4 regions of the Streptomyces sp. NBC_00038 genome follow, and region 2 is predicted to be linked to each of the others. Evidence: riboswitches for the same ligand, from Rfam matches in the RefSeq annotation. Region 2 holds a riboswitch; each other region holds the start of a gene.

Region 1 (7,790 bases), 2.6 Mb from region 2:
GGCCGACGAGCTGACCGTGCACACCCCCGACCTCGACGACGTCTTCTTCGCCCTGACCGGCACGACCACCGTCCCCAACCAGCCCAAGGAGACCGTCCGATGAGCGCCGCCCTTGCTCCCGCCCGCCCGAGCCGGATCTCCCTCGCCGTCCGCGACTCGAACACGATGCTGCGCCGCAACCTCCTGCACGTCCGGCGCTACCCATCCATGACGCTGAACCTGCTGCTCACGCCGATCATGCTGCTGCTGCTCTTCGTCTACGTCTTCGGCGGCGTGATGAGCGCGGGCATCGGTGGCGGTGGCGCCGACCGCTCCGACTACATCGCCTATCTCGTCCCGGGTCTTCTGGTGATGACCATCGGCAGCACCGTCATCGGAGCCGCGGTCTCCGTCTCCATGGACATGACCGAGGGCCTCATGGCCCGCTTCCGTACGATGGCGATCCACCGCGCCTCCGTAATCATCGGGCACGTCGTCGGCAGCGTGCTGCAGGTGCTCGCCAGCCTGGTCCTCGTCGGCGCCGTCGCCGTGGCCATCGGCTTCCGGTCCACCGACGCCACGGCCGTGGAGTGGCTGGCGGCATTCGGACTGCTCGCGCTGTTCGCCCTGGCACTCACCTGGATCGCGGTCGGGATGGGCATGGCCAGCCCCAACCCCGAGGCCGCCAGCAACATGGCGACGCCCCTGATCCTCCTCCCGCTCATTTCGAGCGCCTTCACTCCGGCCGACACGATGCCGGGCTGGTTCCAGCCGATCGCCGAGTACCAGCCCTTCACCCCGACCATCGAGACCCTGCGCGGCCTGCTGCTCGGTACCGAGATCGGCAACAACGGGTGGATCGCGCTCGCCTGGTGCGTCGGCCTCACCGTGCTCGGCTACCGCTGGTCGACATCACAGTTCAACCGCGACCCGAAGTAACCGCCATGGCAGCGCGGGCCGCCTCCCGCAACTCGTCGCGCCCCAGGGCGGCGTACTCCGACACCGCGTCGGCGTACGCCGCCCTGTCGGCATCCTCGGCCGCCTGCCGCGCACGGGTCGCCGACATCGTCGGCTGGAAATCGCGCAGCACCCACAGCCGTTCGGCCAGCGCGATCATCCGTACGGCGGAGGGGTCGCCGGACACCAGCCCCGCCATGCCGAGGGCGTGCAACCCCGTCCCGAACACGGGGAGTTCCATGGGCGATCGGGCCGGGCCGGCGAGCAGGGTGCGCATCCGCTGCCGCAGCCGGTCGACCACCTCCGCGACGAGTTCGAGCCGGCCGGCGTGCGCGTGCGCCGTCACCGCCGCCGACCGGAGCTGCAGCGTCCACCTCTCGTAGAAGGGGTCGTCGTCGTAGTCCATCGAGGCCGCGGGTATCCACTCCACGGCGCCGCGCCACAGGCCGAGCCCGACCTCCGTCAGTCCGCGGGCGAGCGCGATCTCGGCGCGGGCGCCGAGGCCGGGGCTTTCGGAGGCGTCCTGTTCCGGGTTGTCGCACTCCGCCTGCCGCAGCCAGTACTCGGCCTCGTCGGGGTCGCCGCGCTGCAGACAGGCGAGGGCGAGGCCCCCGCGGACGCCGATGGAGTCGTGCTCGTCGCCGAGCCGCGGCAGCGCCTTCAGCGCCGCCTGGAGGTGCGTGTACGCGGCCGCGCCCTGCTCCGTCCGCAGGCACAGCTCGCCCAGCCGGGCACGGCCCATGACCTGCAGGAACGGGTTGTCGACGGGCTCCAGTGCGGCAACGCTCCGGCGAGCCGAGGCGAGCGCGCGCTCGATGTCGTGCTCGTGCTCCCAGACGTACGTGGCGACGCACTCGGCGATGCCGGCGAGCAGCGGCTGCTCGCTCTCGCAGAGATCCCGCAACACCTCGTAGTCGGGAGGCGACATCTCGGGGATCGCGCTGAGCACTGCCGCGATGGCCCGCACCAGGGTGTCCGGCGGGGCTGGGGGCAGCCGCCGGAGGGTGACGAGTTGGCGTACGGCGCGCGGGCCTTCGCCCATGAACAGGCTTCCCGTGGACAACACCGCGGCGGCGCGGGCGACTTCGACGTATTCGGGCTCGGGGTGGTAGTGCGACAGGGGCGGGCCTGTGTCCGCGGCGAGGGCGGCGAGGCGGGGGTAGCTGGAGCCGATGGACCAGGCGGCGGCCAGGACGGCGGTGAGGGCGGCGAGGGTGGGGCAGTCCGTACGGGCCAGGGCGTGTCGCAGGGCCAGCACGAGGTTGTCCTGCTCGGCTCTGATCTGCTCCCAGGCGGTCAGCGGTTCCGAGCCGAAGAACCAGTCGTGGTACGTGACCCCGAAGTCCCGCGCCCAGGCGAGGAACCGGTCGACGGCCTCCTCGTCCTCGCCCGCCTCCGCACACCGGGCCGCACTGAACTCCCGTACGGTCTCCAGCATTCTGAACCGCACGCCGGCCGCGGTGTCGGCGACGGTGAGCAGCGACTGATCGGCCAGCTGCTCCAGGAGAAGCAGCGCGTCCTCGCCGAGGACCTGCTCCGCCGCCTCGCCGGAGAAGCCGCCGGGGAAGACGGACAGGGTGCGCAGCGCCGCCCTGGCGTCCTCGTCGAGCAGGTTCCAGCTCCAGTCCACGACCGCGTGCAGTGTGCGGTGGCGCTCCGGCGCGTCCCGGGCCCCGCCGCGCAGCAGCGCGAACCGGTCGCCGAGGCGGCGGGCGATCTCCGGCACCGAGAGGACCCGTACCCGCGCGGCGGCCAGCTCCACGGCGAGCGGCAGCCCGTCGAGGTGGCGGCACAGCTCGGCCACCGCGTCCGGCGGCAGCTCCACGCCGGGCCGGGCGGCCCGGGCCCGCTGTGTGAACAGCTCGACGGAGGTGCCGAGCCCGAGCTCCGGCAGCGCGTACACCGCCTCCGAGGTGAGGCCCAGCGGGGCCCGGCTGGTGGCGAGCACCCGCAGGTCCTTGGAGGACGAGACCAGGGCCTGTACGAGGTCGGCGGCACCGGCGACGACCTGCTCGCAGTTGTCGAGGACGAGGAGCGCGGACCCGGAGCCGAGCACGCCGAGGATGCCGGACACCGGGTCGTGACCACTGAGTGCGCCGGGCCGTCCCTCGCCCGCGCCGAGCGCGGAGGCCACCTCCGCGGCCACGTCCGCGCCCGCGGTGACGCCGGCGAGCGGCACGAAATACACCACGCGCTGCTCGGCCCGGCGGCTGACGGCGTGCGCGAGCCGGGTCTTGCCGAGACCGCCGGGGCCGACGACGGTGACGGCGCGGGAGGCGCGGAGCAGCCGCTCCACCGCCGCGATGTCCTCGTCCCGGCCGAGCAGCGGGTTCGGCTCGTGCGGCACGCCGTGCCTGGCGACGGGCGCCTCGCCGCGCAGCAGCTCCTGTTGTACGGCCTTGAGTCCGGCGCCCGGATCCGTGCCGAGCTCGTCGCGCAGTTCACGGCGGTACGCCTCGTACCGCATCAGCGCGGCGGACGGGCCCGCCGTGGCCGCCTCGCCGCGCAGCCGCTCGGCGAGCACCTCCTCGTCGCGCGGATGCTCCGCGGCGGCCGCGGCCAGCTGTCCGGCCGCCTCCGCGTGCCGGCCGAGGCGGGCGAGTGCGAGCGCCTGCGCGCGTACGAGCGTGCCGCGGACGGGGGCGCGCTCGGTGCGCAGCGCGGCTACAGGGTCGTCGGTGTCGCCGGCCTCGTCAGGGGTGCCCTCCCACAGCGCGAGCCCGGCCTCGGCCGCGGCCAGCGATCCCGCGTGGTCCCCGGCCCTGGCCCGGTCCGCGCTCGCGGCGGCGTACAGCAGTAGGGCGGAGCTGTCGACCTGCTCCTCGGCGAGTGTGAGCCGGTATCCGGTCGGCGTGCTGATGAGGACGTCGGCGCCCAGCTGCGCCCGCGCCCTGGACACCAGGACCTGTACCGCCTTTCCCGGCCGCTCCGGCAACTCCTCCGGCCACAGCCCTGCCACCAGCCGCTCGGTGCTGCAACCCGTGCGCAGGTCGCCCGCGAGCAGCGCGAGGAGACCTCGGAGCCGGGGCGCGGTGACCTCCTGCCCGCGATAGGCGACACGCGGCAGCAGGGTCAGGTCGGTGGTCATCCGTGCAGATTAGCCAGGCCCGGCCGCCGGGGGCTCCGGCGCGGGCCGAACTCCCCACGCGGGCCGAACTTCCGCATCGCGGGCGGCTGCTGCGGTCGCTCCGACCGCTTCGGACAACTCACCGCAGACCATTCCAAATCGACCCCGGGTGACGAAGCTCATGACTAAGGTCACGAAAATGTATCGGGCATATCGAACATCAACCTTCACAAGGGCCACACGAGTTGGCTAGCGTGCTGACCAGGCCGCCCGACCCCCACCGGCGAACGTCGCCGGGCCGCGGTAGCCTCCGCCGAGTCCGGCGCGCCTTCATGGCAGCTGGAGCCGGGGACCCAACCGACCTTGGGGTGAATCGGTCCAACTGCCTTGTCGGGCAGGGACCGTAGGGCAACCCTTCCGAACCACCCGCCCGAACCCGACAGCTAACTCGGTAGGCGGATGATGGAAGGAGTCGCCTCCCTTGGCGTCGCATCGCAAATGGCTCTCGGGTACGCGCGTGGCGGGCATACGGCCCCCCGCGCTCGCAACCGCGGCCCTCACCTCGGTGGCTCTGCTCTCCCAGACGGCGACCGCCGCGCCCTCGGAGGAGCCCAAGCCGAGCCTCGAAGAGGTCGAGAAGAAGGTTGACGACCTCTATCGGCAGGCGGAGTCGGCCACCGACAAGTACAACGCGGCCAAGGAGAAGACCTCCAAGCAGCGCAAGCAGGTCGACACCCTTCTCGACGACGTCGCCAAGCGCACGGAGAAGCTCAACACCGCGCGTGAGGAGCTGGGTTCGTTCGCCGCGGCGCAGTACCGCACCGGGGCCGCCGCCCCCGACACCGCGAGTCTCCTGCTGGCCGACAACCCGCAGGACTACTTCGACCAGACCCAGCTGATGGACCGGCTGACCACCCGCCAGAAGGCGGCCGTCGACGACTACGTCACGGAGCAGGCCGCCGCCACCGAGAAGCGCACGGAGGCCTCCCAGAGCCTGGAGACGCTGACCACCTCGCAGACCGCCCTCAAGACGTCCAAGGCCGACGTCCAGCAGAAGCTCGCCTCGGCGCGCGAACTGCTCTCGCAGCTGACCGCCGAGGAGAAGGCGCGGCTCGCGGCGATCGAGGAGGAGCAGCGCAAGGAGGCCGAGCGCAAGGCGGCGGAACTGGCGCAGCAGCAGGCCGCTGCCGAGGCCGCGGCGAAGGCGGCCGCCCAGGAGACGTCGTCGAGCGCCACGACCGGCACGACCACCACCACCGACTCCTCGTACGCCACGAAGGCGGCCAAGGCCATCGCCTTCGCCCGTGCCCAGGTCGGCAAGCCGTACGTCTGGGGCGCCACCGGCCCCGGCTCGTACGACTGCTCGGGCCTCACCCAGGCCGCCTGGAAGGCCGCCGGCGTCACACTCCCGCGCGTCACCTACGACCAGGTGAACGCCGGCACGACCGTCGCCCTCTCCGACGCCCAGCCCGGCGACCTCGTCTTCTTCTACGACGACGTCAGCCACGTCGGCCTCTACATCGGCAACGGCATGATGATCCACGCCCCGAAGCCGGGCGCGTACGTCCGCGAGGAATCGATCTACTACGACGGCGAGTCGGCGATCCACAGCGTGGTACGCCCGGCGTAACGCAACGCACCACCCGGACACCCTTTTCGCGGGGCACGCACGCGTGGGGCACGTTTTCGTGCACTACGGGGCGTGCCTCGCGGCCGTTTCGGGCGAGGCACGCCAGGCGGCTGTCACGCCCTGCGCGTTCGCGCTCCGCGCGAGGCGCGAGGCGCGAGATCCTGATACGCACGCGCCGGGGTGTGTGGGTCCTGATAGGCACGCGCGGAGCGTGGTCCTGCAATACGCAGGCGCCGGGCACTTCACCCCGCGCGTGGGCGCACTCCACGGCTTTCACGCCCCACCCACCCCAAACAAGCGCGTGCGCCATCCCCCACGCACGCGTGCCCCACGTTTTCATCCCCCGCGCGCGTGCCCCGCGGGCCACCCGTCCGGAGATCCCTAGCATCGGGCCCATGCCAGCCATGCCAGCCATCCCCCAGCTCCGCGCGTGGTGGGCCGAGCGGCCGCCCGCCGCCGGTGCCGCCGTCATGGCGACCGGCATCATCTCGGTCGGGTGGCATCTGACCGGCTACGAGACGCTGTCCCGTATCGCGCTGGCGCTGGCGGCCGTCGCCTGGCTCGCGCTCGCCGCGGACTTCGTCGTACGGCTGGTGCGGGAGCGGACGCGCTGGGCGGCGGAGGCGGGCACGCCCGCCGGGCTCACCGCTGTCGCGGCGACGACCGTCCTCGGTACGCGGCTGTCCGCGCTGGGGTGGCAGGAGGTCGCCGAGGCGCTGCTTGCGCTGTCGGCCGTGCTGTGTCCGGTGCTGCTCTTCGTCGTCGTACGGCACTGGAAGCGTCGTATGCCGGGAGGGGTGTTCCTCGTGTGCGTGGCGACACAGGGCCTGGCCGTGCTGGGGGCCACGCTCGCCGCGGCGCTGGGCGCGGACTGGCTCGCGCACACCGCGCTGGTGCTGTTCTGGCTCGGGATCGTGCTGTACGCGGTGGCGTTCGCGCACTTCGACATCAGGGAGGTGGCCACGGGCGCCGGGGACCAGTGGGTCGCGGGCGGCGCGCTCGCGATCTCGGCGCTGGCCGGTGCCGAACTCGTCGCGGCACACCACGTGAACGCCTACCTGTGGAACGACGACGACAACGGCGTCCTGCGCGCCGTCACCGTCGCCCTGCTCGTCCTCGATCTCGCCTGGTACTGCGTCCTGGTCGCCGCGGAACTGGTCCGGCCGCGCCTGCGCTACGACGCGCGGCGCTGGGCGACCGTGTTCCCGATGGGGATGACGGCGGCGGCGACCCTGTCGGTCTCCACCGCCCTCGATGTCGACTGGCTCAAGGGGCTGGGTGAGGTACTGCTGTGGATCTCGGTGGCGGTGTGGCTGGTGGTGGCAGCCGGAGCCGTCAGGTCCACAGCACCGCGATGAAGATGTCCGTCGTGGTCAGCAGCCCGACGAGCCCGAAGAGGCCCTTGTCCACCTTCTCGTCGTCGCGCTTCACGTAGACGAGCCCCAGGATCACTATCAGCAGCGCCAGCTTCACACCGATCTTGATGTTGTTGACCGTCTGGTCGTCCGCCTGGTTGAGGCCGACCAGCACGACGCCCGTGACCAGCATGGTCAGCGCGCCGTGCAGCATCGCGGGGACGAACCGGGCCGTGCCCTGGCCCATCGCCTTCATCTGGGTGAGGAAGCCACCGAGAAGCGAGGCGATGCCGATGATGTGCAGGCCGACGAAGAAATGGATGAGTAGGTCCATGAGGCGGGAGCCTATTCCTGCGCCCTGGCCCCACTTGTCACCGGCCCATCCCATGTAACCCCTAGCACCGGCGCACCCCTGGTTGTCCGGGATTGCCCCCATCGGTCATCACACCGTGTGAAGTCGGCGACTCCAGGCGGGAATCGCGATCACATGCGGTCGTTCGGCGATCCAGTGACGCCAGTTCCGTACATGGCGTTACCAACCCCTCACGCTCAGGTTTAGCGTCCTCCACCAGGTGCCCGGCTCCCCACCGCCGCCCGGGCCAGGGGCGGCATCCGGACACCACCGCCGAGAAGGTCCGGCGGCGGCCCGCTCCCCCTGTGTGGGCCGCCGCCGGACGCGTAACCGCTGACCGCCGGGTTCCCGCTCCGGCGGCCGTACCGAAGGATGTGGCGCCCTCGTGGCAACGCACCGCAAGCCCAGGCAGCGCTCGCTCGGTGGAGGCAAGGTCCGCACAGCCGCCAC
Region 2 (7,790 bases):
TGTGGAACCGGACCTGGTGTGCGTGGCCAAGGCGCTGTCCGGCGGCTATGTGCCGGTCGGTGCGACGCTGGGCAAGGACTGGATCTTCAAGAAGGTCTACTCGTCCATCGACCGGGTCCTCGTGCACTCGGCGAGCTTCGGGTCGAACGCGCAGGCCATGGCGGCGGGGCTCGCGGTGCTCTCGGTCATGGAGAACGAGCAGATCGTGGCCAACGCCCGGGCCACGGGTGAGCAGTTGAAGTCCCGGCTCGCGGCGCTCGTGGACAAGTACGAGCTGCTGAGCGACGTCCGCGGCCGGGGACTGATGATCGGCATCGAGTTCGGACGGCCCAAGTCGCTGAAGCTGCGCAGCCGCTGGACAATGCTGCAGGCCGCGCGCAAGGGTTTGTTCGCGCAGATGGTGGTCGTACCGCTGCTGCAACGGCACCGCATCCTCACCCAGGTCTCCGGCGATCACCTGGAGGTGATCAAACTGATCCCGCCGCTGGTCATCGACGAGCGGGACGTGGACCGCTTCGTGGAGGCCTTCACGGCCGTGATGGACGACGCGCACGGCGGGGGCGGACTGATGTGGGACTTCGGGAAGACGCTGGTGAAGCAGGCGGTGGCGAACCGCTGAGAGTCCGGCCGAGCCCAGCGCGTCGAGGCGTTTTTGCCTCTGGGGTAAGAAATTTGCCCCAGAGGTAACCCTCGGGCTCAATGGAAGGCATGAGCACTGCCGAGGGCAGAGACCCTTCCCAGCCCGGGGCCGCCGACGAGATCCACGTCGTCGCACCGCAACTGCGTGCGCTGCGCCGCCGTGCCTCACTGACCCTGGAGGCAGCGGCCGGCTCCGCCGGGCTCTCGCCCGCCCACCTCTCACGCCTGGAGACCGGGCAGCGCCAGCCCTCACTGCCGATGCTGCTCGCACTCGCTCGTATCTACGGTACGACCGTCTCGGATCTGCTCGGCGAGACGGTCGCCGAGCGTGACGCCGTGGTGCGTGCCTCAGACATGGAGCCGACCGCGGCGGGCGGCTGGACCTACTGGCAGGCCGGCGCCTCCGGGCGCGGGATGCAGGCCCTGCGGGTGCACGTCCCGTACGGCTCGCAGGGCGACATCGTGCGGGTCCACCCCGGCGAGGAGTGGCTCCATGTCCTGCGCGGGCGGCTGCGACTGCGCCTCGGTGACACCGCACACGTGCTCGCGCCGGGGGACAGCGCGCACTTCGACTCGCTCACCCCGCACCGCATCGCCGCCGCCGACCGGGACGGCGCCGAGCTCCTCTTCGTACACACCCTGCTGCAGAGCCCGACCGCCGCGCTGTGCCTCGGGCCGGCGACGGGGCACCCCACCCTGGGAGAGACGCCATGACCGAACCGACGGAATCCGGCCCTCGCCGCGACATGGACGACAAGCTGCCCCGCGCCCTGTGGGTGCGGCTGATCATCTACGTGGCCGTCGGCCACCTCTTCGCGGCCTTCGTCTACCTGCTGTTCACCCTGGGCGCGCAGAACCAGTAGGCACACGTCGGTCGGGACCAGGAGACGTACGTCAGTCGAGGAGCCGTTCGCGCAGCCGGTCCCGCAGCTCCGGGGTGATCCCCAGCCCCTGCTCCAGGTAGGCGTCGACTCCGCCCCAGGTCTCCTCGATCGTCTCGAAGGCCGCCGCCAGGTATTCGGCACGCGCGTCGAAGAGCGGGCTGAGCAGCTCCATGACCTCCGGGGAGTACGCGGAGTCGGAGGTGCTGCTGCGGTGGACCTTGTAGCGACGGTGCGCCGCGTTCGATTCCAGGTAGTCGGCCACGATGGCCTCACGCTCGACGCCGACGGCGAGGAGCGTGATGGCTATGGAGAGGCCGGCCCGGTCCTTGCCCGCGGCGCAGTGCATCAGGGCGGGCACGCTGTCCTCGGCCAGGGAGTGCAGCACCTGGGAGTGCTCCGCGGTGCGCTGCTTCACGATGGCGCGGTAGGAGTTGATCATCCGGTTCGCCCCCTTGCCGTTCGCGAGGAGGGCGCGCAGCTGGTCGAGATCGCCGTCGCGGACCATCTTCCAGAACTCGGAGCCGTCGGCCGGGTCGGTCAGCGGAAGGTTCACGTTCCGCACGCCGGGCAGCTCGACGTCCGGTCCCTCCAGCTTCTGGTCCGAGGCATTGCGGAAGTCGAAGATCGTGTGCAGGCCGAGGGAGGAGAGGAACTCGGCGTCCTGCTCGGTGGCGTGCGCGAGGTGGCCGCTGCGGAACAGCACCCCGTACCGCACCCGTCGGCCGTCCACGGTGGGCAGGCCGCCCACATCGCGGAAGTTGCGCACTGCGGCCAGTTCGGGCTCGGTCGACGGGATCTGCTGCGTCACGGGGACTCCTCCCAATAAACCGTCGGCGCTGCTCGGCGTCGCCCGCCGACGGACGTTGCGCTATCGACGATACGACATGGGTACCTGGGGCAATGAGTTGTCCACAGGCGCCGTCTTCCCAGGTGCGGAGGCGTTGCTTCCAGGGCCTGGAGCGCGTGATGATGTTGGTACCTGATCGCACCTGTTCGTATCTGTGGGGGACTGATGGCGGAGATCGGCGCGGACGGTCGTACCTGGCTTCTCTCGGGACCGACGAGCAGTTACGCACTGCGGCTCACCGAACTCGACGAGCTACTGCATCTCCACTGGGGCCCGCGCATCACGCTCACCGACGCCGAGGCGCTCGCCGCCCTGCCCGCACCCCAGTACTGGCCGTTCGAGTCCCCGCTCGACGGCCGCGAGGAGTACCCCGTCGAGGGCGGCCCCCGCTTCGCACGCCCCGCCCTGTCGGTACGGACGGACGAGCGGCGCGGGACCGAGTGGCGCTTCGAGGAGTACGAGACGGACGGGGACGAGCTGCGGCTGCGCTTCTCCGACTCCGGGCTCGGCATCACCCTCCACTACCGGATGCGCGGCGATGTGGTCGAGCGCCGGGTGAGCCTCGTCAACGCGGGGCCCGCACTGGAGCTGCTGCGCGCCGACTCCGCGACCTGGACACTGCCCGAGCGTGACGGCTGGCGGTTGTCCCAGCTGCACGGGCGGTGGGCGGCCGAGTCCCGGCTCGTGCGATCGCACCTCACCTACGGCGAGAAGGTCATCGGCAGTCGGCGCGGGCACACCGGGCACCAGCACCTGCCGTGGGTCGCGCTCGACAGCGAGGCGACCGAGGAGAGCGGCGAGGTGTACGGGTGCGCGCTCGGCTGGTCGGGTTCCTGGCGGATCTCCGTGGCCCAACTCCCGGACGCGCGCGTGCAGATCACCGGCGGCGCCGGGTACGACGACTCGGGGCTGCTGCGCCTGGAGCCGGGGGAGTCGTTCACGACGCCGGTCTTCGCGGGGCTCTGGAGCGACGGCGGCTTCGGCGGGGCGAGCCGCGCCTGGCACGCGTACCAGCGTACGTATGTCATCCCGGACGCGGAGCAGGACCGGCCCGTGCTCTACAACTCCTGGGAGGCCACCGGCTTCGGTATCTCGGAGGATCAGCAGCGCAAGCTCGCGCGGCGGGCCGCGGCCATGGGCGTCGAGCTGTTCGTGGTCGACGACGGCTGGTTCGGGGCGCGCACCAGCGACCGCGCGGGGCTCGGTGACTGGACGCCCAATCCGGACCGCTTCCCGGCCGGTCTGAAGCCGCTGGCCGAGGACGTACACGCGCTGGGCATGCGGTTCGGCATCTGGGTCGAGCCGGAAATGGTCAATCCGGACAGCGAGCTGTACCGCGCGCACCCCGAATGGGTGCAGTTCCAGCAGGGGCGAACCAGGACGGAGTACCGCAATCAGCTCGTACTGAATCTCGCGCGCCAGGACGTCCAGGAGTACCTGTGGGAGCAGCTCCACGGACTGCTATCCAGTGCTCCCATCGACTATGTGAAGTGGGACTTCAATCGTTGTTTCACGGACGCGGGTTGGCCGGGCGAGCGCTTTCCGCAGAAGCTGTGGGTGGCGCACGTGGAGGCCCTGTACGGCCTTCTCGACCGGCTGCGGGCCGCGCACCCCGGTGTCGCGTTCGAGTCCTGCTCGGGCGGTGGCGGCCGTATCGACCTGGGTGTCCTGGCCCGTACGGACCAGGTGTGGACCTCCGACAACACCGACCCGCTCGACCGGCTCGCGATCCAGGACGGCTTCAGTCAGATCCACCCGGCCCGGATCATGGCCGCCTGGGTCACGGACAGCCCGAACACGCAGCTCAACGGGCGGGTCAGCTCGCTGCGCTTCCGGTTCGTGAGCGCGATGGCGGGGGTGCTCGGCGTCGGCGGCGACCTGAGCGAGTGGAGTGAGCAGGAGCTTGCCGAGGCGCGGGACTGGGTGGAGCTGTACAAGGAGATCCGGCCCGTCGTGCAGCGCGGCGACCTCTATCGGCTGCGGCCCCCGGAGGGCGGGCTGAGTGCGGTGCAGTACGTCCATGGCGACGAGACCGTCGTCCTCGCCTGGCTCCAGGCCCAGCGCCACGGTGAGCCGGTCGCGCCGCTCCGACTGCGCGGACTCGACCCGACACAAGCGTACGAGTGCTGCGAAACGGGCGAAGTGCACCGGGGTGCGGTGCTGCTGCATCACGGGGTGCGGACGGGGCTGCGCGGGGATCTCGATGCGACGGTTATCCGCCTGCGTCGCATGTGACTGTTCTGTCCGAATTAGCTGCTTCATTCCAACTGGCCCTGGAATAAGGTGCCGTGGGCCGACGTGCGTGAGCAGCGTCATATTCGTGACGATGTGTTGCGACCCCTTTTTGTCAACCCGCCCGAATTCCCGGGCTATTTGAGAGGGCGGAAAGGTCATCTGTCCACAGAGGGTGACGGGAATTCCGGCAAGGATCAAGAGGGTGACGTCCACAGAAAGCGCACATGGTTGTCGACGCGCTCTCATTTCGCTTACGTTCGCCCTCAATCCGGACGGACGCCCAATCCTGCCGCCGCCCGGAATCCGCACTCACCCGTATGTGGCAGGAGCGGGGGACCCACAGGTACGACGCCTGTTCCGGTCTCCGGAACGGGCTAGGGGTATAGCCGCGCAGCCACGCGGCCGGGCATCTCCAGCCCGCACCCGACAGCTCACCTCGCAGGCGCCGGAGAGGAATTCGTCATGCCCGCGAAGGGTAAGCACCGCCGTCCCAAGTCCCAGCGTTTCACGCGCTCGATCGCCGTTGCCGGAACGGGTGGCGCCGCGCTCGCGCTGCCGCTGATGGGAGCCACCGGCGCCCATGCGGCTACTCCGACGGCCACGGTTTCCTCCACTCAGGAAAAGGCCGCGACGGCTTTGGAAAAGGCCGCCGCTTCTGCTCCGGCCGCCGCCAAGAAGACCGCGACGAAGACCTACGCGGTAAAGGCGGGCGACTCTCTTTCGAAGATCGCCACCGACCAGAGTGTCAGCGGCGGCTGGAAGAAGCTGTACTCGGACAACCGCAAGGCCGTCGGCGAGGACCCGGCTCTGATCCACCCCGGCCTGAAGCTGACGATCGGCAAGAAGGCCGCGTCGAGCTCCTCTGCTGAGTCGTCCGCCAAGTCGCAGTCGTCCGCCGAGTCGTCCAAGTCCTCCGAGTCGTCCACCAAGACGACCGCCGAGACCACGGCCCCGGCCACCGACACCGCCAGCAGCTCCGGCTACACCATGCCGGTCGAGGGCGCCACCGTCGGCACCGCCTACAAGACCGCGGGCAGCATGTGGTCCAGTGGCTACCACACCGGCGTGGACTTCGTGGTCCCGACCGGCACCACCATCAAGTCCATCGCCGCGGGCACCGTCGTCTCGGCGGGCTGGGGCGGCGCGTACGGCAATCAGGTCGTCATCCAGCACGCCGACGGCCAGTACTCGCAGTACGCCCACATGTCCTCCCTCTCCGTCTCGGCGGGCCAGACCGTGACCGAGGGGCAGCAGATCGGCCTCTCCGGCGCTACCGGCAATGTCACCGGACCGCACCTGCACTTCGAGATCCGCACCACGCCGGACTACGGCTCGGACGTGGACCCGGTCGCGTACCTGCGCTCGCACGGTGTCACCGTCGGCTGACGCCTCTCCCTCATCTCCGAAGGCCGGACCCCACGATCCCCGGGGTCCGGCCTTCGGTGTGTCGTGGTCGACGCGCCGCGTTCCTTTGGATTCACGATCGGGGCCCTGTCGGACGGTTCCACGGTCCAGTGGTGGAACAACGGGCAACTCCAGGTGTGGCGGCTGTTCAACCACCCCTGAAAGGCCCTTATTCCGAGCTTGACCCAGACTTTATGAGTGGCTTATCTCACCACCCGTCAACCCCTTCCTACGGTCGCGTAGCTCACACCCGAAGGTGAATCATGGGTCGTTGTGGCAGACGATTCGAAGAGTGTCAACAGATCAGTGATCGGGTCGTACGTGGCGGTGGGGGACAGCTTCACCGAGGGCGTCGGCGACCCCGGGCCCGACGGGGCCTTTGTCGGCTGGGCCGACCGGTTCGCGGTACTTCTCGCGGACCGGCAGCCCGAGGGCGACTTCAACTACACCAATCTCGCCGTGCGCGGCAAACTGCTCGACCAGATCGTCGAGGACCAGCTCTCGCGGGCGAAGGAGCTCGCGCCCGACCTGGTCTCCTTCTGTGCGGGCGGCAACGACATCATCCGGCCAGGCGTCGACCCCGACGAGGTCGCGGAGCGTTTCGAGCGCGCGGTCGCCGACCTCACCTCCCATGTCGGCACCGTCATGGTGACGACCGGCTTCGACACCCGTGGCGTGCCCGTGCTGAAACACATGCGCGGCAAGATCGCCACGTACAACGGGCACATCCGGGCCATCGCCGACCGGTACGGCTGCCACGTCCTCGACCTGTGGTCCCTGAAGACGATTCAGGACCGCCGCGCCTGGGACGGCGACCGCCTGCACCTGTCACCCGAGGGCCACACCCGCGTCGCGCTCCGGGCCGGCCAGGTCCTCGGCCTCGAAGTACCGGCCGACCCGGACCAGCCGTGGCCGCCCCTCCCGCCCCGCGGCACTCTCGAGGCCAGGCGCGACAACATCCTCTGGGCGCGTGAGTACCTGGTCCCGTGGATCGGGCGTCGCCTGCGCGGCGAGTCCTCCGGGGATCATGTGGCGGCCAAGGGGACGCTCTCGCCGGACGACATCAAGACGTGGATCGACGCCGTGGCCTGAAGCGAGGTCCGGCGCCGGGCTCGGCGGCTGAGCGAGGGGTGGTTCGTGGTGCCGGGACCCGGCACCACGAACCACCCCTCGACGTTTCGCCGTTCCGGAGGAGACCCCTTCAGGTACGCGCCTCAGCGCACCGCCGCCGTCAACGCCTCCCGCTCAAGGCCCAGTTCGCGCGCGAGCGCCTCGTCCACCCATTCGTGGGTCCGCGCCCGCGACACGGCACCGTCGTACGACGTCATCTGCACGGCGAGCCCGTCGAGCAGCGCCGTGAGCCGTAGGGCCGTGCCGGTGGGATCAGGGCAACGGAACTCGCCCGCGGCCACTCCCTCCGCGATCACCTCGATGATCGCGGCCTTCCACTGCTTGTCCAGGTAGCACGTGACCTCCCGCAGCGCGGGCTCGCGCAGTGCGGCCGCCCAGCCCTCGATCCACAGCCGCCATCCCTTGGCCTGCCCGGTCGGCGCGTACCAGCGCACCGCGGCCCGCAACCGTCGCAGCGCCGACGTACGACGGCCGAGCAGCTTGCGCAGATGGGCGAGATCGTCCTCGGCCGCGAACGTGAACGCCTCGGCGACCAGCTTCTCCTTGGTCGAGAAGTGGTACAGCACCAGTGCGTTGCTCACTCCGAGTGCCGAGGCCACGTCGGCGATCCGTACCGCCGCCACACCGCGCGCCTCGATCTGTTCGACGGC
Region 3 (7,790 bases), 1.2 Mb from region 2:
CCACAAAGTCGTGGTGCGTGAAGCGGTGAACGTCCTTCGCGGACAGGCGCGGATACGGCGCGAAGAAGCGGTAGTACTTCGACTCGTCGGAGACCTGCTGGTAGAAGCTGACCAGGCGCTCGGCGTCGTCGACGGTGATGGGCCTGATGCGTGCCGTACCGCCGTCGCGCAGCACCACGTCCGCCTCCCAGTGGGAGGGGTACTCGTGCCGGTCCGACGAGTTGTCCATGCGCCCACAGTACGGCTCGCGTACGACAACGGCGCGAGGCAGTCTTGGGGGACCGAAGTCGGATCCAGGCCGGGATCCGACAACGGGGTCCGGGACGGCGGCAGACGGCAACAGACGGTTTGTCACCGAATGCACCCGCTCCGGACGCGCTTCACGATATGGGACACTGGTCTAGACAACTTGAGCCACCTGAAGGGCAGCATCACATGGCTGAGCGCCGCGTCAACGTCGGCTGGGCCGAGGGCCTCCACGCCCGCCCCGCCTCCATCTTCGTCCGGGCGGCCACGGCCTCCGGCGTCCCCGTGACGATCGCCAAGGCTGACGGCAACCCCGTCAACGCGGCCTCCATGCTCGCGGTCCTCGGCCTGGGGGCCACGGGCGGCGAGGAGATCGTCCTCGCGTCCGACGCCGAGGGCGCGGACGTCGCCCTGGACCGTCTGGCGAAGCTGGTCGCCGAGGGGCTCGAGGAGCTTCCCGAGACCGTCTGAGGTGCAGTGGCGGTTTTCATCGCTCCAAAACACCGGCAAGGGCCCACCCGAATTATCGGGTGGGCCCTTCGCAATTCCATTGTGCGGGCAGCATAAATAATCTCCCGCGAATTACTCCTCTTTGTATACGGCGCTCTTGTTAATGCCGCAGGCCCGTCATGTTTACGGGATGTTGCGAAGTCCTCACACGGTCCGGGCGATCCCCCGCGCCGGGAAAGCGGAGCCGGTGCGCGGCCGTCGCCCGTTCGGTGTGCAGGGCCGTGATCGCCCGCGCCCGCTCACTGTCGCCGCGCGCCACGGCGTCCACGATCCCGCCGTGCTCCGCCCAGGATTCCGCGGGGTTGGCCGGCGCCTCGACCGCGTACATCCAGGCGATCTTGTGCCGCAGCTGGGCGAGTGTCGAGGTCAGCGCGGTGCTTCCGGAGGCCTGCGCGAGGGTCTCGTGGAACCAGCCGCCCAGCGAGCGCAGATCCTCGCTGTTGCCCCTCCTGGCCCGCTCCTGACCCAGTCTGACCAGGCCTCGGAGCACCTTGAGGTGGGCCTCGGTGCGGCGCTGCGCGGCCCGGGCGGCGCCCAGCGGCTCAAGGAGCATGCGCATCTCGAGCAGGTCCCCGGCCTCCTGCTCGGTCGGCTCCGCGACGCACGCGCCCGCGTGCCGCCGGGTGACGACGAAGCCCTCTGCCTCCAGCGTGCGCAGGGCCTCGCGCACAGGGACGCGCGAGACTCCGTAGCGGCGCGCGAGCAGTTCCTCGGTGAGCCGGCTGCCGCGCTCGTAGACACCCGCGACGATGTCGTCGCGGATCGCTGTGCATACCGAGTGCGCAGGAACACGCATACCGGACCTCCGCTTTAATCCCCGTGAAACGCCGTCGATTGACGCTTGTTCAGTGACTCTATTGCAGAGACTCGGAATTTCCGATGGCGGGCCGGAATCCATGGATATTTTTTGGACAGGAAGCGGTTCGAAACGACAAGGCCCCGGCTCGTGCGAGCCGGGGCCTTGTGAAGTACGTACGCGAGTGATCAGACGTTCACGCCGGAGCGGCGTCAGATGTTCACGTCGTGCGAGCGGAGGTACGCGACGGGGTCGATGTCCGAGCCGTACTCGGCGGTCGTCCGGGCCTCGAAGTGGAGGTGCGGCCCTGTGGTGTTGCCGGTGGACCCGGAGAGGCCTATCTGCCGGCCCGGGGTGACCGTCTGGCCCACGGAGACGCCGATGGACGACAGGTGGCCGTACTGCGTGTACGTGCCGTCGTTCATCTTGATGACGATGTTGTTGCCGTAGGCGCCGCCCCAGCCGGCCTCGACGACGGTGCCGGAGCCGACCGCGTGGACCGAGGTGCCGGACGCGGCGTGGAAGTCGATGCCGGTGTGGCTGCCGGAGGACCAGAGGCTGCCGCCGGTCTTGTAGCCGGTGGAGATGTACGAGCCGGTGACCGGCGGGACGAAGGTGTTGAGGCGCTTGCGCTCGGCCTCGCGGGCGGCGCGCTCCTTGGCCTCGCGCTCCTCCTTGGCCTTCTCCGCGGCCTTCTTCCTCGCGGCCTCGTCGGCCTTCTTCTGTGCGGCTGCCTCGTCGGCGGCGTGCTGCTGGGCCGCGGCCTGCGCGTCGATCTGGTCGGCGATCGTGTCACCGATCTCGACGGCCTGGGTCAGGCCGGTCTGCTCGACGGAGTTGTCCGCGGCGAGCGCCGGGGCGGCCAGGGAGCCGAGGACACCGGTGGTGGTGAGCGCCGCGACGCCGATGGCGTTCGTGGTCGTGCGCTGCACGCGGCTCGGGCGACGGTGCTTCCCTGTGCCACAGGTGAACGCCATGGAGGGGCTGATCCTTTCCTTCCTTCTCGCCTACCGGGTTAGCTGACGGGTTCGGAGCAGGAAGGTCTCCTACGGACCACCTCCGGGGAGGGCGTCCGATTCACCCCAGGGACTGCGTGTGGGTCCCCGGCTCCCCTGGCTCGCGCCGTACGGGGACTAAGCGATGGCTGTCCGGTGCCGCGGGTGCGGCGCACTGCCTGACGAACAGCCGGACCGACGCTAAACGGGACATCTTTCAATCGACAAACGGATCACGGCTTTTGTAGCGCATGCCACAGGGCAGACAGGCAACCTCTCTATCAATACGGACAAATGGGGGCCCAGGAGACTCCGTGGTCTCCTGGGCCCCCAAGGGCACTGCTGTCCTACTCCGCCGGAACGACGCTCACTTCACCGATTCCGAGGGCCTTGACGGGCTCCTCGATCGTCGCGGCGTCGCCCACCAGGACGGTCACCAGGCGGTCCACCGGGAAGGCGCTCACGGCGGCCGCGGTGGCCTCCACGGTGCCCGTGGCGGCGAGCTGCTGATACAGCGTCGCCTGGTAGTCGTCGGGCAGATGCTGCTCGACCTGGTCGGCCAGCGTGCCCGCGACGGCCGCCGCCGTCTCGAACTTGAGGGGCGCCACACCCACCAGGTTCTGTACGGCGATGTCGCGCTCGGCGTCCGTCAGGCCCTCCGCGGCGAGGGTGCGCAGCACCTTCCAGAGGTCGTCGAGCGCCGGGCCCGTGTTCGGGGTGTCCACGGAGCCGCTGATGGCGAGCATCGCGATGCCCGAGCCGTCCGGGGCGGAGCGCAGGACCTGGCCGAACGCCCGCACACCGTAGGTGTAGCCCTTCTCCTCGCGCAGGACGCGGTCCAGGCGCGAGGTGAGGGTGCCACCGAGGCAGTACGTGCCGAGCACCTGGGCGGGCCAGACGCGGTCGTGCCGGTCGGCGCCGACACGGCCGATGAGCAGCTGCGTCTGGACGGCGCCGGGACGGTCCACGATGACGACCCGGCCGGTGTCGTCGGCGGTCACCGGCGGCACCGGGCGCGGCTCGGCGGACGAACCGGTCCAGGAGCCGAGCGTGTCGGCGAGCAGCGCGTCGACGTCGACTCCGGTGAGGTCGCCGACGATCACGGTGGTGGCCGTGGCGGGGCGTACGTGCTTCTCGTAGAAGGCGCGTACGGCCCCCGAGTCGATCGCCTCGACCGTCTCCTCGGTGCCCTGGCGCGGGCGCGACATGCGCGACGTGGCCGGGAACAGCTCCTTGGAGAGCTCCTTCGCGGCGCGGCGGGCCGGGTTGGCGGTCTCGTGCGGGATCTCGTCCAGCCGGTTGCGCACCAGCCGCTCGACCTCGCTGTCCGCGAACGCCGGTGCCCTCAGGGCGTCGGCGAGCAGATCGAGGGCCTTCGGGAGGCGTGAGACGGGGACTTCGAGCGACAGGCGTACGCCGGGGTGGTCGGCGTACGCGTCGAGCGTGGCGCCGCAGCGCTCCAGCTCGGCCGCGAACTCCTCGGCGGAGAGCTTGTCGGTGCCCTCGGAGAAGGCCCGCGCCATGATCGTGGCGATGCCGTCGAGGCCCGCGGGCTCGGCCTCCAGCGGCGCGGCGAGCAGCACCTCCACGGCGACGACCTGCTGGCCGGGGCGGTGGCAGCGCAGCACGGTCAGGCCGTTGCCCAGGGTGCCTCGCTCGGGTGCGGGAAAGGCCCACGGCCTGGCCTCGCCGGCCTGCGGCTGGGGGTGGAACTCCATGGTGGCGAGCTCGGTCACTTCGCCGCCTCCTCGTCGGTGTCTTCAGCGTCTTCAGCGGCGATCGGTTCGTAGACGAGTACCGCGCGGTTGTCGGGGCGCAGGCGGGACTTGGCGACCTCCTGGACCTCCTCGGCGGTGATGTCGAGGACGCGCTGCACGGCGGTCAGGGCGAGCTGCGGGTCGCCGAACAGGACGGCGTACCGGCACAGTTCGTCGGCGCGGCCCGCGACCGTGCCGAGCCGGTCCAGCCACTCGCGCTCCAACTGGGCCTGGGCGCGCTCCATTTCCTCGGCCGTGGGACCCTCCTCGGCGAACCGGGCGAGCTCCTCGTCGACGGCGGCCTCGATGACGGGGACCTCGACATCGCCGGACGTCTTCACGTCGAGCCACCCCAGGGAGGGCGCTCCGGCGAGCCGCAGCAGGCCGAACCCGGCAGCGACGGCGGTGCGGTCGCGGCGTACGAGCCGGTTGTAGAGCCGGGAGGACTCGCCGCCACCGAGGACGGTCAGCGCCAGGTCGGCAGCGTCACCTGCGCGCGTACCGTCCTCCGGGAGCCGGTAGGCGGCCATCAGCGCGCGCGAGGGAACCTCTTCCTCGACGACCTCGCGCAGCTCCTCGCCCATGGTGTCGGGCAGGGCGCCGTCGCGCGGGGCGGGCTTGCCGTCGTGCCCGGCGATGGAACCGAAGTACTTCTCGATCCAGGCGAGCGTCTGCTCGGGGTCGATGTCCCCGACGACCGAGAGCACCGCGTTGTTGGGCGCGTAGTAGGTGCGGAAGAACGCGCGGGCGTCCTCCAGGGTGGCCGCGTCCAGGTCGGCCATCGACCCGATCGGGGTGTGGTGGTACGGGTGGCCCTCGGGGTACGCGAGCGCGGTCAGCTTCTCGAACGCGGTCCCGTAGGGCACGTTGTCGTAGCGCTGGCGCCGCTCGTTCTTGACGACGTCCCGCTGGTTCTCCATGGACTCGTCGTCGAGCGCGGCGAGCAGCGAGCCCATGCGGTCCGCCTCCAGCCAGAGGGCGAGCTCCAGCTGGTGGGTGGGCATGGTCTCGAAGTAGTTGGTGCGCTCGAAGCTGGTGGTGCCGTTCAGCGAACCACCGGCTCCCTGCACCAGCTCGAAGTGGCCGTTGCCCTTCACCTGTCCCGAGCCCTGGAACATCAGGTGCTCGAAGAGGTGGGCGAGTCCTGTACGCCCCTTGACCTCGTGGCGCGAGCCGACGTCGTACCAGAGGCACACCGCGGCGACCGGGGTCAGGTGGTCCTCGGAGAGCACCACGCGCAGGCCGTTGGCCAGGCGGTGCTCGGTCGCTGTCAGCCCGCCGGAGCCTGCCTCAGCTGTGGCCGTGTGACCCATGGGCATGTACGTCCCTTCGATCGCGGAAAACTACGGATTTCCTGTCGGTCCTGCCACTGTATGCAAGCGCGCGGACAGCTGGCGAAGTTCCCGCGCCTCCTACGCCCAGAGCGAGAATCGCGAACGGCGAACGCCCCTTCGACGGACCCTCGAAAGCCCTCAACGGACGGGTCGTGGTCCGCGTTGTCAGTGGGGCGGTCCACAATGGTGCGCGTCAGAACCCGTTCATGCCCCGGCAGAGACTGTGAAGGAGTCGCAGCAGCGATGGCCCGCCGCAGCACGAAGACCCCGCCGCCAGACGACTTCGAGGAGCGCATCCTCGACATCGACGTCGTCGACGAGATGCAGGGCTCCTTCCTCGAGTACGCGTACTCGGTCATCTACTCCCGAGCCCTGCCGGACGCCCGCGACGGCCTCAAGCCGGTGCACCGCCGCATCGTCTACCAGATGAACGAGATGGGCCTGCGCCCCGACCGCGGCTATGTGAAGTGCGCCCGCGTCATCGGCGAGGTCATGGGTAAGCTCCACCCGCACGGCGACTCGTCGATCTACGACGCGCTGGTGCGCCTGGCCCAGCCCTTCTCGATGCGCCTGCCGCTGGTCGACGGCCACGGCAACTTCGGCTCGCTCGGCAACGACGACCCGCCGGCCGCCATGCGTTACACCGAGTGCCGGATGGCCGACGCCACGTCGCTCATGACCGAGTCCATCGAAGAGGACACGGTCGACTTCGCGCCGAACTACGACGGCCAGGAGCAGGAACCGGGCGTCCTCCCGGCGGCGTACCCGAACCTGCTGGTCAACGGCGCGTCGGGCATCGCCGTCGGCATGGCCACGAACATGCCGCCGCACAACCTCGGCGAGGTCATCGCGGCCGCCCGCCACCTGATCCGCTACCCGGGCGCCGACCTGGACACGCTGATGAAGCACGTCCCGGGCCCCGACCTGCCCACCGGCGGCCGGATCATCGGCCTCTCCGGGATCAGGGACGCGTACGAGAGCGGCCGCGGCACCTTCAAGATCCGCGCCACGGTGTCGGTGGAGGACGTGACGGCCAGGCGCAAGGGCCTCGTCGTCACCGAACTGCCCTTCACCGTCGGCCCGGAGAAGGTGATCGCCAAGATCAAGGACCTGGTCGGCGCCAAGAAGCTGCAGGGCATCGCCGACGTGAAGGACCTCACGGACCGCACGCACGGCCTGCGCCTGGTCATCGAGATCAAGAACGGCTTCGTGCCCGAGGCGGTCCTGGAACAGCTCTACAAACTGACGCCGATGGAGGAGTCCTTCGGCATCAACAACGTGGCGCTGGTGGACGGTCAGCCCCTCACCCTCGGCCTCAAGGAGCTCCTCGAGGTCTACCTCGACCACCGCTTCGAGGTCGTACGCCGCCGCAGCGAGTTCCGCCGCACCAAGAAGCGCGACCGGCTGCACCTGGTCGAGGGCCTCCTCGTCGCCCTGATCGACATCGACGAGGTCATCCGCCTCATCCGCTCCAGCGACAACTCGGCGCAGGCGAAGGAACGTCTGATCGAGCACTTCTCGCTCAGCGACGTCCAGACCCAGTACATCCTGGACACGCCGCTGCGCCGGCTGACCAGGTTCGACCGCATCGAACTGGAGACGGAGCGCGACCGGCTCAACGGCGAGATCGACGAGCTGACCGGCATCCTGGATTCGGACACGGAGCTGCGCAAGCTGGTCTCCACCGAACTGGCCGCGGTGGCCAAGAAGTTCGGCACCGACCGGCGCACGGTGCTCCTGGAGTCCGCGGGCGCCACCGCCGCGACGGTCCCGCTCCAGGTCGCGGACGACCCGTGCCGGGTCCTGCTGTCCTCGACGGGCCTGCTCGCCCGTACGGCCAATGGCGACCCCTTCGGAGAAGCCGAGGAGGCCAAGCGCACCAAGCACGACCTGATCGTCTCCGCGGTGCCCGCCACGGCTCGCGGCGAGATCGGCGCGGTGATCTCCTCCGGTCGCCTGCTGCGGCTGAACGTGATCGACCTCCCGCAACTTCCGGAGACGGCATCGGCGCCCAACCTCTCCGGAGGCGCGCCGATTTCGGAGTTCCTGTCCTCCCTGGAGGCGGACGAGACGGTGATCTGCCTGACGACGCTCGACGAGTCGTCGCCGGGCCTGGCGATCGGCACGGAGCAGGGCGTCGTCAAGCGCGTGG
Region 4 (7,790 bases), 7.4 Mb from region 2:
AGACGAGCAGCACGTCGTGCGCGTCGCACGCCTCGCGCAGCACCCGCAGATACGCGGGGGAGTGGAACCGCATCCCGCCCGCGCCCTGCACCACCGGCTCGACGATCACCGCGGCCAGTTCGTCGGCGTGCCGCTCGATCAGCTCGCGCAGCCGGTCCGCGTACGACTCCTTGTACGCGACCGGCGGTGCCTCCGCGAAGATCTGCCGCGGCAGCACCCCCTGCCACAGTTCGTGCATCCCGCCCTCGGGGTCGCACACCGACATCGGCTGCCAGGTGTCCCCGTGGTAACCGCCGCGCCAGGTCAGCAGGCGCTGCTTGGCGGGGCGGCCGAGCGAGCGCCAGTGCTGGAGGCACATCTTGACGGCGACCTCGACCGAGACCGAACCGGAGTCGGCGAGGAAGACGTGCTCAAGACCCTCGGGTGAAATGTCGACAAGGCGCTTCGCCAGCCGTACGGCGGGCTCGTGGGTGAGCCCGCCGAACATGACATGGCTCATGCGTTCCAGCTGGTCGCGCGCGGCGTCGTTGAGTACCGGGTGGTTGTAGCCGTGGATGGCCGACCACCAGGACGACATGCCGTCGATCAGCTCGCCCGAGCCGTCCGCCATGCGCAGCCGTACCCCGCTCGCCGATTCCACGACGAGCGGTTCCTGCCGGCCGGGCATCGGCCCGTACGGATGCCACACATGCCGCCGGTCGAGATCCAGCAGCTCGCGCACGGACCCGGCCACGGGCAGATCAGGCATTGGGCGCGAGATCCGTTCCGGCACCCCGGCGGCGTACGGCCACGAGATCCGTACGCGCCTCGGCAGGCGTTTCCGCGGGAGCGGAAGCGGGAGCGGGCGTGGAGGCGGAAGCGGAACCGCACCCGCCGCCGCCCTCGTGCGAGCCGCAGCCCCCACCCTCGGCAACCCGGTGCTCCGGCAGCGTCACCTCGCCCGCGCCCTCCACCTCGAACCCGGCGTCCGCGATCATGTCCAGGTCGGCCTTGCCGGCCTGGCCCTCGCTGGTGAGGTAGTCGCCGAGGAAGATCGAGTTGGCGAGGTGCAGGGCCAGCGGCTGCATCGTGCGGAGATGGACCTCACGGCCGCCCGCGATGCGGACCTCGACGTCCGGGCAGACGAACCGGACCATCGCCAGGATCCGCAGACACCGCTGAGGCGTCAGGTTCCACTCTTTGGCGAGCGGGGTGCCCTCGAAGGGGATCAGGAAGTTCACCGGAACGGAGTCTGGGTCGAGCGCGCGGAGTGCGTAGACGACGTCGACCAGGTCCTCGTCGCTCTCGCCCATGCCGGCGATCAGACCGGAGCAGGCGGACAGGCCGGCCGCGTGCGCCTTCTGGACGGTGTCCACCCGGTCGGCGTACGTGTGCGTGGTCGTGATGTCCCCGTACGTCCCCTCGGACGTGTTCAGGTTGTGGTTGTAGGCGTCCGCGCCCGCCTCGCGCAGCCGCTCCGCCTGCCCGTCGTTCAGCAGGCCGAGGCAGGCGCAGACCTCGACGTTCTCGTTCCCGTCCTTGATGGCCTTGATCGTGTCGGAGACCCGGTCCACGTCACGGTCCGTCGGACCACGTCCGCTGGCCACCAGGCAGACCCGCTTGGCGCCCCCGGCCAGGCCCGCCGCCGCTGCCTTGGAGGCCTCCTCCGGCTTGAGCCAGGTGTACTTGAGGATCCCGGCCTTCGACCCCAGCCGCTGCGAGCAGTACGAGCAGTCCTCGGGACACAGGCCCGACTTGAGATTGACGAGATAGTTGAGTTTCACCCGTCGGCCGAACCAGTGCCGGCGCACCTTTCCGGCCGCGGCCACCACGTCGAGCACGTCGTCGTCGGAGGTGGCCAGCACGGCCAGAGCTTCTTCGCGGGTCGGCAGCTCGCGCCGAAGCCCCTTGTCCACCAGCGTGTTCAGCAGGTCCATGAGGTCCGATCCTGGCGTATGCGACCGCTTGCGGCCAAGGAGAGTTTGCACAAGAGAGACGGTTCGACGTGTGGGTATTGCCACACCCTGGGTGGCTGGGGCGGCCGCTAGGGTCTGTGCACTGCCTACAAAAACCAGTGCGTGCGCCGGCCGCGGAAACCAGTGCGCCCAAGCACCGCCCGCCCCACATTAGTAACCACGGTCTGGAGGACCCATGGCGTTCGGCTGGATCGACGAGCAGGCGCAGGCGCGCCGCCGGGCCGGACTCGTACGCACCCTTCGCCCGCGGCCCGCGGACTCCCCGCTCCTCGATCTCGCGAGCAACGACTACCTCGGTCTCGCCCGCCATCCGGAGATCACCGAAGCCGCCGCGGCAGCCGCGAGAACGTGGGGCGGCGGTGCCACCGGATCCCGGCTCGTCACCGGCACGACCGAACTGCACGGCGAACTCGAACGCGAGCTGGCCGGCTTCTGCGGCTTCGAGTCCGCGCTCGTCTTCTCCTCCGGATACGCGGCCAACCTCGCCGCCGTCACCGCGCTCGCGCCGCACGGCTCCCTCGTCGTCTCGGACGCGGGCAACCACGCCTCGCTGATCGACGGCTGCCGGCTGGCCCGGGGCACCACGCAGGTCGTCGCGCACGCCGACCCCGACGCCGTGCGCAAGGCGCTCAGCACCCACAGGGGGCCCGCCGTCGCCGTCTCCGACACGGTGTTCTCGGTGGACGGGGACGCGGCGCCGCTGGCCGGTCTTGCCGCCGCCTGCCGGGCGTTCGGCGCCGGGATCGTCGTCGACGACGCACATGGGCTCGGCGTCCTCGGCGACGGCGGCCGGGGCGCTCCGCAGGCGGCGGGCCTCGCGGGCGACCCGGACGTCGTCGTGACGGTCACCTTGTCCAAGTCGCTGGGCAGCCAGGGCGGTGCCGTCCTCGGGCCCGCACCCGTCATCGACCACCTGGTCAACGCGGCGCGCACGTTCATCTTCGACACCGGTCTCGCGCCCGCGGCGGCGGGCGCGGCCCTCGCGGCGCTGCGGCTGCTGCGCCGCGAACCGGAGCGTGCCGAACGGGCCCGCGCGGTGGCCACGGCGCTGCACAGCCGCCTGACGGCCGAGGGCCTGGAAGCGGTACGACCGGACGCCGCCGTCGTCTCCGTGCGCGCGCCGTCCCCCGAACGGGCCGTGCGGTGGGCCGCCGACTGCCGCGAGGCGGGACTCGCCGTCGGCTGCTTCCGCCCCCCGTCGGTGCCCGACGGCATCTCCCGACTGAGGCTGACCGCTCGCGCGGACCTCACCGACGCACAGATCGAGCACGCGGTACGGGTGATCAGCGCAACCCGATGATGCTCAGCTCAGTCCGGCGATGAATCCCTCCCAGGTGGCAGGGGTGAACAGCAGGGCGGGACCTGCGGTGTTCTTGGAGTCGCGGACGGCCACGAGTCCGGACCAGGGTCCTGGACCCGGTCGTGCCGTCTCGACGCAGTTGTTCATTCCCGTACTGCGACTGCTGCACAGCCAGCGCACATCGTGCAGCGAAGTACTGGAAGGTACGTACCGAGGCAGTGCAGACATGGTGCCTCCTTACGCGCCGTCACCTAACCCGGCGATGTAATCCAATGAGTCCTCGGGCGAAAGGGCTTGGATCTGAAGGGCGTTGAAGGCCTCGCTGTAGGCCTCTAGGTCTTCTTTCCGTTCGAGATAGAGGCTACTCGTCAAGTGGTCGAGAACAACCACATCCAGATCAGAAGTGTTCGGAAATGAGAAGATAACGAAAGGCCCGGTGACTCCGATGTGCGCCCCGGCGGCGAACGGCAGTACCTGAAGCCGCACTTGAGGCAGGGTGGCGGCCTCCCGTAACCGGTGCAGCTGGCGTGCCATGACCTCCGGCCCGCCAACGTCCCGTCGCAGCACCGCTTCGTCCAGGACCGCACTCAGTTCCAGCGGCGGATTCGAACGCAGCACGTCCTGCCGGGCAAGGCGCACCTCGACGAGCGCGTCGAGCTTGGCGTCCTCAAGTCCCCCTACGGCGGCCCGCGTCACCGCACGGGCGTACTCGGGTGTCTGCAGCAACCCCGGCACCACGGACGTCTCCAGCGTGCGCATTCCGCTGGCCTGCGACTCCAGACTGATGAAGTCGCGGTACGTCGGCGGCAGGACACCGCGGTAGGCGTGCCACCAGTGGTGCCGCCCGTTGCCCTCCGCGCCCGCCAGCACGACCAGCAGGTCCCGTAACTCGGGCTCGTCGACGGCGTAGGCGTCCAGGAGCCGCTCCACGTCCGCGGGCTTGACCCCACTCGTGCCGGTCTCGATCCGGCTCACCTTCGACTGGTGCCAGCCGAGGAGACGGGCCGCCTCCCCGCTCGTGAGAGCCGCACCCACGCGCAGAGCGCGCAGTTCTGCACCGAGCTTGCGGCGGCGTACCGCGGGACCGTACTGCATGGCCGTACTCCTTACTCCTTCCGAGCCGCCCAAATACGGTCCTCCGTCGCAGAGTTCACCGCTTCGAGCGACAGATATATGCATATCTCGGTGGATCGCACCCGTGACCGGCCAGGTAATGGCAGTCTGGCGCGAAGCACCAGTCCGGGACCGTACTCGAACCATCCGCTCCGTGTCGGACCCCGGTCCCGTGGGAAAGGGACGACCGCGCCATGGCAGACCATCAGGAAGCATCCGTCACTCTGCCGAGCGATCCAGCCTCGGTCTCCGCGGCCCGGAAATTCGTCGCCGAAGTGCTGGCCGAATGGGGCCTGCCGGGTGACTCCGAAGTCGCCGACACCGTACGCCTGATCGTGTCCGAACTAGCCACCAACGCCGTCCAGCACACTTTCGGGCAGTCGCCCACCTTCAGAGTGGACGTCCGCCTCGACCGGGACGAACACCTGCGCCTCGGCGTCACCGACAGCCACCCACGCTTTCCCAAACGACTGCCCGCAGCCGTCCAGCAGGACAACGGACGCGGCATGGTGATCATCCGTTGGCTGACCGCGGAGTGCGGCGGCAGACTCACCGTCCGGCCCACCCGCGAAGGCGGCAAGACCATCTCCATCGAACTGCCCTGGACGGCACCGGTCGAGCCGGTGACGGCCGGGGGTCCGCAAGAGCCCTGAGTCCCGGTCCAGTTGCGCTGCGCGGCGCGTCCGAAGGCACCGCGCAGCACAACTGGCAGCACGCTCACGTCGCTGGGTCCGATTCCTCTCCTCGCCCCTCTGCGGACGTGACATGGCGCTGCACCAGCCAGGGCAGGGCGGTCCACAGAGCCAGACAGACGGCCAGAGTGCCCGCGCCCGCGGCGATCCCGGCGCCGCGCCCCACCGTCACGTCGACGACGAGGAGCACCGATCCGGTGAACGCCAGCATCAGCACGTACAGGCCGACGTGGGTCAGCCAGGAGGAGACCCGCACGATGGCGGGTTTGACGTTCTGCTGGAACAGCGACCGGTGCAGGGCGGCCGGCGCAGTGAACAGGGCGGCGGCCAGGAACGCGAGCAGGAGCGTGGTCACGTACGTGGCGCGCTGCGTCGTGTCCAGCGAAGGGAAGCGCTGGGTGAAGGCCAGGGTCAGCAGAAAGGCGAAGAGGATCTGCACGCCGGTCTGGGTGACCCGCAGCTCCTGGAGGAGCTCGGCGAAATTGCGGTCGGCGCGCTCAAGAGGTTTCTCGTCGCGTTCCGTGCGGGGACGTTGTTCCACCATGGTGGACGAGTAACCGGTTCGACCGTGTTTCACGCCCTGCCGCACGTTCCGTGGGGGCGACGGCGCGCGCCGTCGCCCCCACGGAACGGGTCAGCTCACTCGGCCGTACCAGACGCTCTTCGTCCAGATCTTCTGGAGCTTCACTACCTCCCCGGACTTCGGGGAGTGCCAGATCTTTCCCTTCCCGGCGTAGATGCCGACGTGGTACACGCTCCGGCCCGAGTGGAAGAACACGAGGTCTCCGGCCTTGCGTTTCGAGGCGGAGACATGGTTGGTCTTGTTGTACTGCGCCGCGGCCGTACGAGGCAGCTTCTTGCCCGCCTTCTTGTACGAGTAGAGCGTGAGCCCGGAGCAGTCGAAACGGCGCGGCCCAGCGGCGCCGTACTTGTACGGGGAGCCCTTCTTGGAAGCCGCGACCTGAAGTGCCTTCGTCGCCAGGGTGGCCGCTTCGGCGTCGGATGCGACGCCGGGGACCACGAGGCTGCCGCCCACGGCGGCGATGGTGAGAGCCGAGGCCGTACCGGCCCTCGTCCACAGCGACGGGACACGATTGAGCGCAGTCATGCGCAACCCTTCGTCAGCCGCCTGTGAAGGATGACCTGTCGGATTCGGGCTGGCGAAGTAGCCCGGCCGCTTACTGCGGCTTCACCCCAAGGACCGCCCGGATCTCTCCGGCGGCCCGTCGTGCTGGGTCCTCCACTCCTGCCGATGCACATCTGTCGACCGGTCATCCGGGAGGCGGCAGGACTCGGCGTCCGACCCGGACCGCCCCGCCGGTGTGGCGGGGGCTTGTCGTCGGAAGGGATCTTCACGCATTGATGTCGGAAAATCCGAGCGGAATCGGTGGTTTGTGGGGTTACTCACCACTCACCCGTTCGGGTGGACACCCCGCCGTTCGAGCGAGTGTCCAGCAGGCCGACGACGCCCGTACCAGCAACGAAGGGCTTCAAGTACGCAATCGCGCTACGCGCGTTGCGCAACTTCTGCGCGCTCTTGGAAGGATGGGTGTCTACGCCATCCGGGGGTACACCATCTGGTGCGTTTGAAACCCGGGCCGGACGCTCCGACGGGTCGGCGTGTGCGGGGGCCCGGGTGGGAGGGCGTCAGCTGTCGGAACCGGGCGGCAGGGTGACGCGGGCGGCCCGCCGCTCGCCGTCGAGGACACGCAGGGCCTGTGCCAGGGTCGGAGCGTGCACCTCGCTCTCGCCGCGCTGGTGCATCAGCGCGAGGGCGTCCCGCAGTGCCGTCGCCTTGGCGACCAGCGCCTGAGCCGCTCGCAGACCTCGGTAGGTGTCCCCGGGGCGGGCCGGGTTGATGCGGCCGAGCAGGTCGACCACGTCCAGGTAACGGTCGATCAACTCGGCTTCCGCGCGCGTCAGTGCGGGCAGCGGGGGCAGTTCGGGTGGGAGCATCGGCCGCTCACCTCGCGCCGGGTGTGGGGCGAGAAGCCTTGCGGCTCGGGATGATCCCGTCAATCAGTCCGTACGCCAGTGCCGCAGGCGCGTCGAGGATCTTGTCCCGCTCGATGTCCGCGGCGACCCGCTCCGGACTCTGGCCTGTGTGCCGCACGAGCATCTCCTCCAGCATCCTCCGAGTACGCGTCAACTCCTCGGCCTGGATGGCCAGATCAGAAGCCTGCCCCTGGATCGGCTCGGGAAACGACGGCTGGTGGATCAGCACGCGGGCACCCGGCAGCGCGAACCGCTTGCCCGGCGTGCCGCCCGCCAGCAGCACGGCGGCGGCCGAGGCGGCCTGGCCGAGGCAGACGGTCTCCACCTCGCAGGTGACGAACTGCATCGTGTCGTAGACGGCCGTCATCGCGCTGAGCGAGCCGCCGGGGGAGTTGATGTACAGCGAGATGTCCCGGTCCGGCGCCAGGTACTCCAGGTGCATGAACTGAGCCATCACGTCGTTCGCGGACGTGTCGTCGACCGGTGTCCCGAGGAACACGATCCGCTCGTCGAGGAGCTTCGAGTACGGGTCCAGGGTCCGGTGCCCCGCGCTGGTGCGTTCGCTGAACTCGGGCAGGACATGGCGGGCGGACGGGCGGTTCATGGCTTGCGCCTCCTCGGCATCGCGTCTGTAAAAAATGTACAGGACGTACGGATGTCGTCGAGGGATGCTCGCTGACAGCGAAAATCCCCGTGGAGCGAGGTGCTCCACGGGGACTCTCGGGGTGAGGCGAG

What was found. A riboswitch is a leader RNA that binds a small molecule or an ion and turns the genes downstream of it on or off. The one in region 2 is predicted to bind cyclic di-AMP.
Positions count from the first base shown of each region.
Region 1: another riboswitch for cyclic di-AMP. It lies ahead of OG219_RS29585 (NlpC/P60 family protein); the one in region 2 lies ahead of OG219_RS40815 (LysM peptidoglycan-binding domain-containing M23 family metallopeptidase).
Region 3: another riboswitch for cyclic di-AMP. It lies ahead of OG219_RS35795 (M23 family metallopeptidase); the one in region 2 lies ahead of OG219_RS40815 (LysM peptidoglycan-binding domain-containing M23 family metallopeptidase).
Region 4: another riboswitch for cyclic di-AMP. It lies ahead of OG219_RS07785 (C40 family peptidase); the one in region 2 lies ahead of OG219_RS40815 (LysM peptidoglycan-binding domain-containing M23 family metallopeptidase).

Region 1 covers NZ_JAPELQ010000001.1:6,493,615-6,501,404, reverse strand. The annotation lists gene OG219_RS29600 (ATP-binding cassette domain-containing protein) at 1-103, shown strand, start outside; gene OG219_RS29595 (ABC transporter permease) at 100-918, shown strand; gene OG219_RS29590 (BTAD domain-containing putative transcriptional regulator) at 899-4,024, opposite strand; cyclic di-AMP (ydaO/yuaA leader) riboswitch at 4,305-4,477, shown strand; gene OG219_RS29585 (NlpC/P60 family protein) at 4,485-5,633, shown strand; gene OG219_RS29580 (tellurite resistance/C4-dicarboxylate transporter family protein) at 6,038-6,991, shown strand; gene OG219_RS29575 (hypothetical protein) at 6,969-7,322, opposite strand; gene OG219_RS29570 (C40 family peptidase) at 7,726-7,790, shown strand, end outside.
Region 2 covers NZ_JAPELQ010000001.1:9,113,285-9,121,074, forward strand. The annotation lists gene OG219_RS40790 (aspartate aminotransferase family protein) at 1-619, shown strand, start outside; gene OG219_RS40795 (helix-turn-helix domain-containing protein) at 709-1,353, shown strand; gene OG219_RS40800 (DUF6126 family protein) at 1,350-1,502, shown strand; gene OG219_RS40805 (tyrosine-protein phosphatase) at 1,534-2,331, opposite strand; gene OG219_RS40810 (alpha-galactosidase) at 2,536-4,605, shown strand; cyclic di-AMP (ydaO/yuaA leader) riboswitch at 4,906-5,063, shown strand; gene OG219_RS40815 (LysM peptidoglycan-binding domain-containing M23 family metallopeptidase) at 5,068-5,991, shown strand; gene OG219_RS40820 (SGNH/GDSL hydrolase family protein) at 6,316-7,101, shown strand; gene OG219_RS40825 (TetR/AcrR family transcriptional regulator) at 7,224-7,790, opposite strand, start outside.
Region 3 covers NZ_JAPELQ010000001.1:7,927,650-7,935,439, reverse strand. The annotation lists gene OG219_RS35810 (GNAT family N-acetyltransferase) at 1-229, opposite strand, end outside; gene OG219_RS35805 (HPr family phosphocarrier protein) at 436-717, shown strand; gene OG219_RS35800 (GntR family transcriptional regulator) at 857-1,552, opposite strand; gene OG219_RS35795 (M23 family metallopeptidase) at 1,765-2,529, opposite strand; cyclic di-AMP (ydaO/yuaA leader) riboswitch at 2,542-2,702, opposite strand; gene OG219_RS35790 (pitrilysin family protein) at 2,895-4,283, opposite strand; gene OG219_RS35785 (pitrilysin family protein) at 4,280-5,623, opposite strand; gene OG219_RS35780 (DNA topoisomerase (ATP-hydrolyzing) subunit A) at 5,882-7,790, shown strand, end outside.
Region 4 covers NZ_JAPELQ010000001.1:1,671,874-1,679,663, reverse strand. The annotation lists gene OG219_RS07820 (adenosylmethionine--8-amino-7-oxononanoate transaminase) at 1-748, opposite strand, end outside; gene bioB (biotin synthase BioB) at 741-1,916, opposite strand; gene OG219_RS07810 (8-amino-7-oxononanoate synthase) at 2,131-3,255, shown strand; gene OG219_RS07805 (DUF397 domain-containing protein) at 3,259-3,483, opposite strand; gene OG219_RS07800 (helix-turn-helix transcriptional regulator) at 3,493-4,350, opposite strand; gene OG219_RS07795 (ATP-binding protein) at 4,563-5,021, shown strand; gene OG219_RS07790 (DUF6328 family protein) at 5,086-5,604, opposite strand; gene OG219_RS07785 (C40 family peptidase) at 5,695-6,168, opposite strand; cyclic di-AMP (ydaO/yuaA leader) riboswitch at 6,172-6,358, opposite strand; gene OG219_RS07780 (hypothetical protein) at 6,708-7,016, opposite strand; gene OG219_RS07775 (ATP-dependent Clp protease proteolytic subunit) at 7,024-7,659, opposite strand.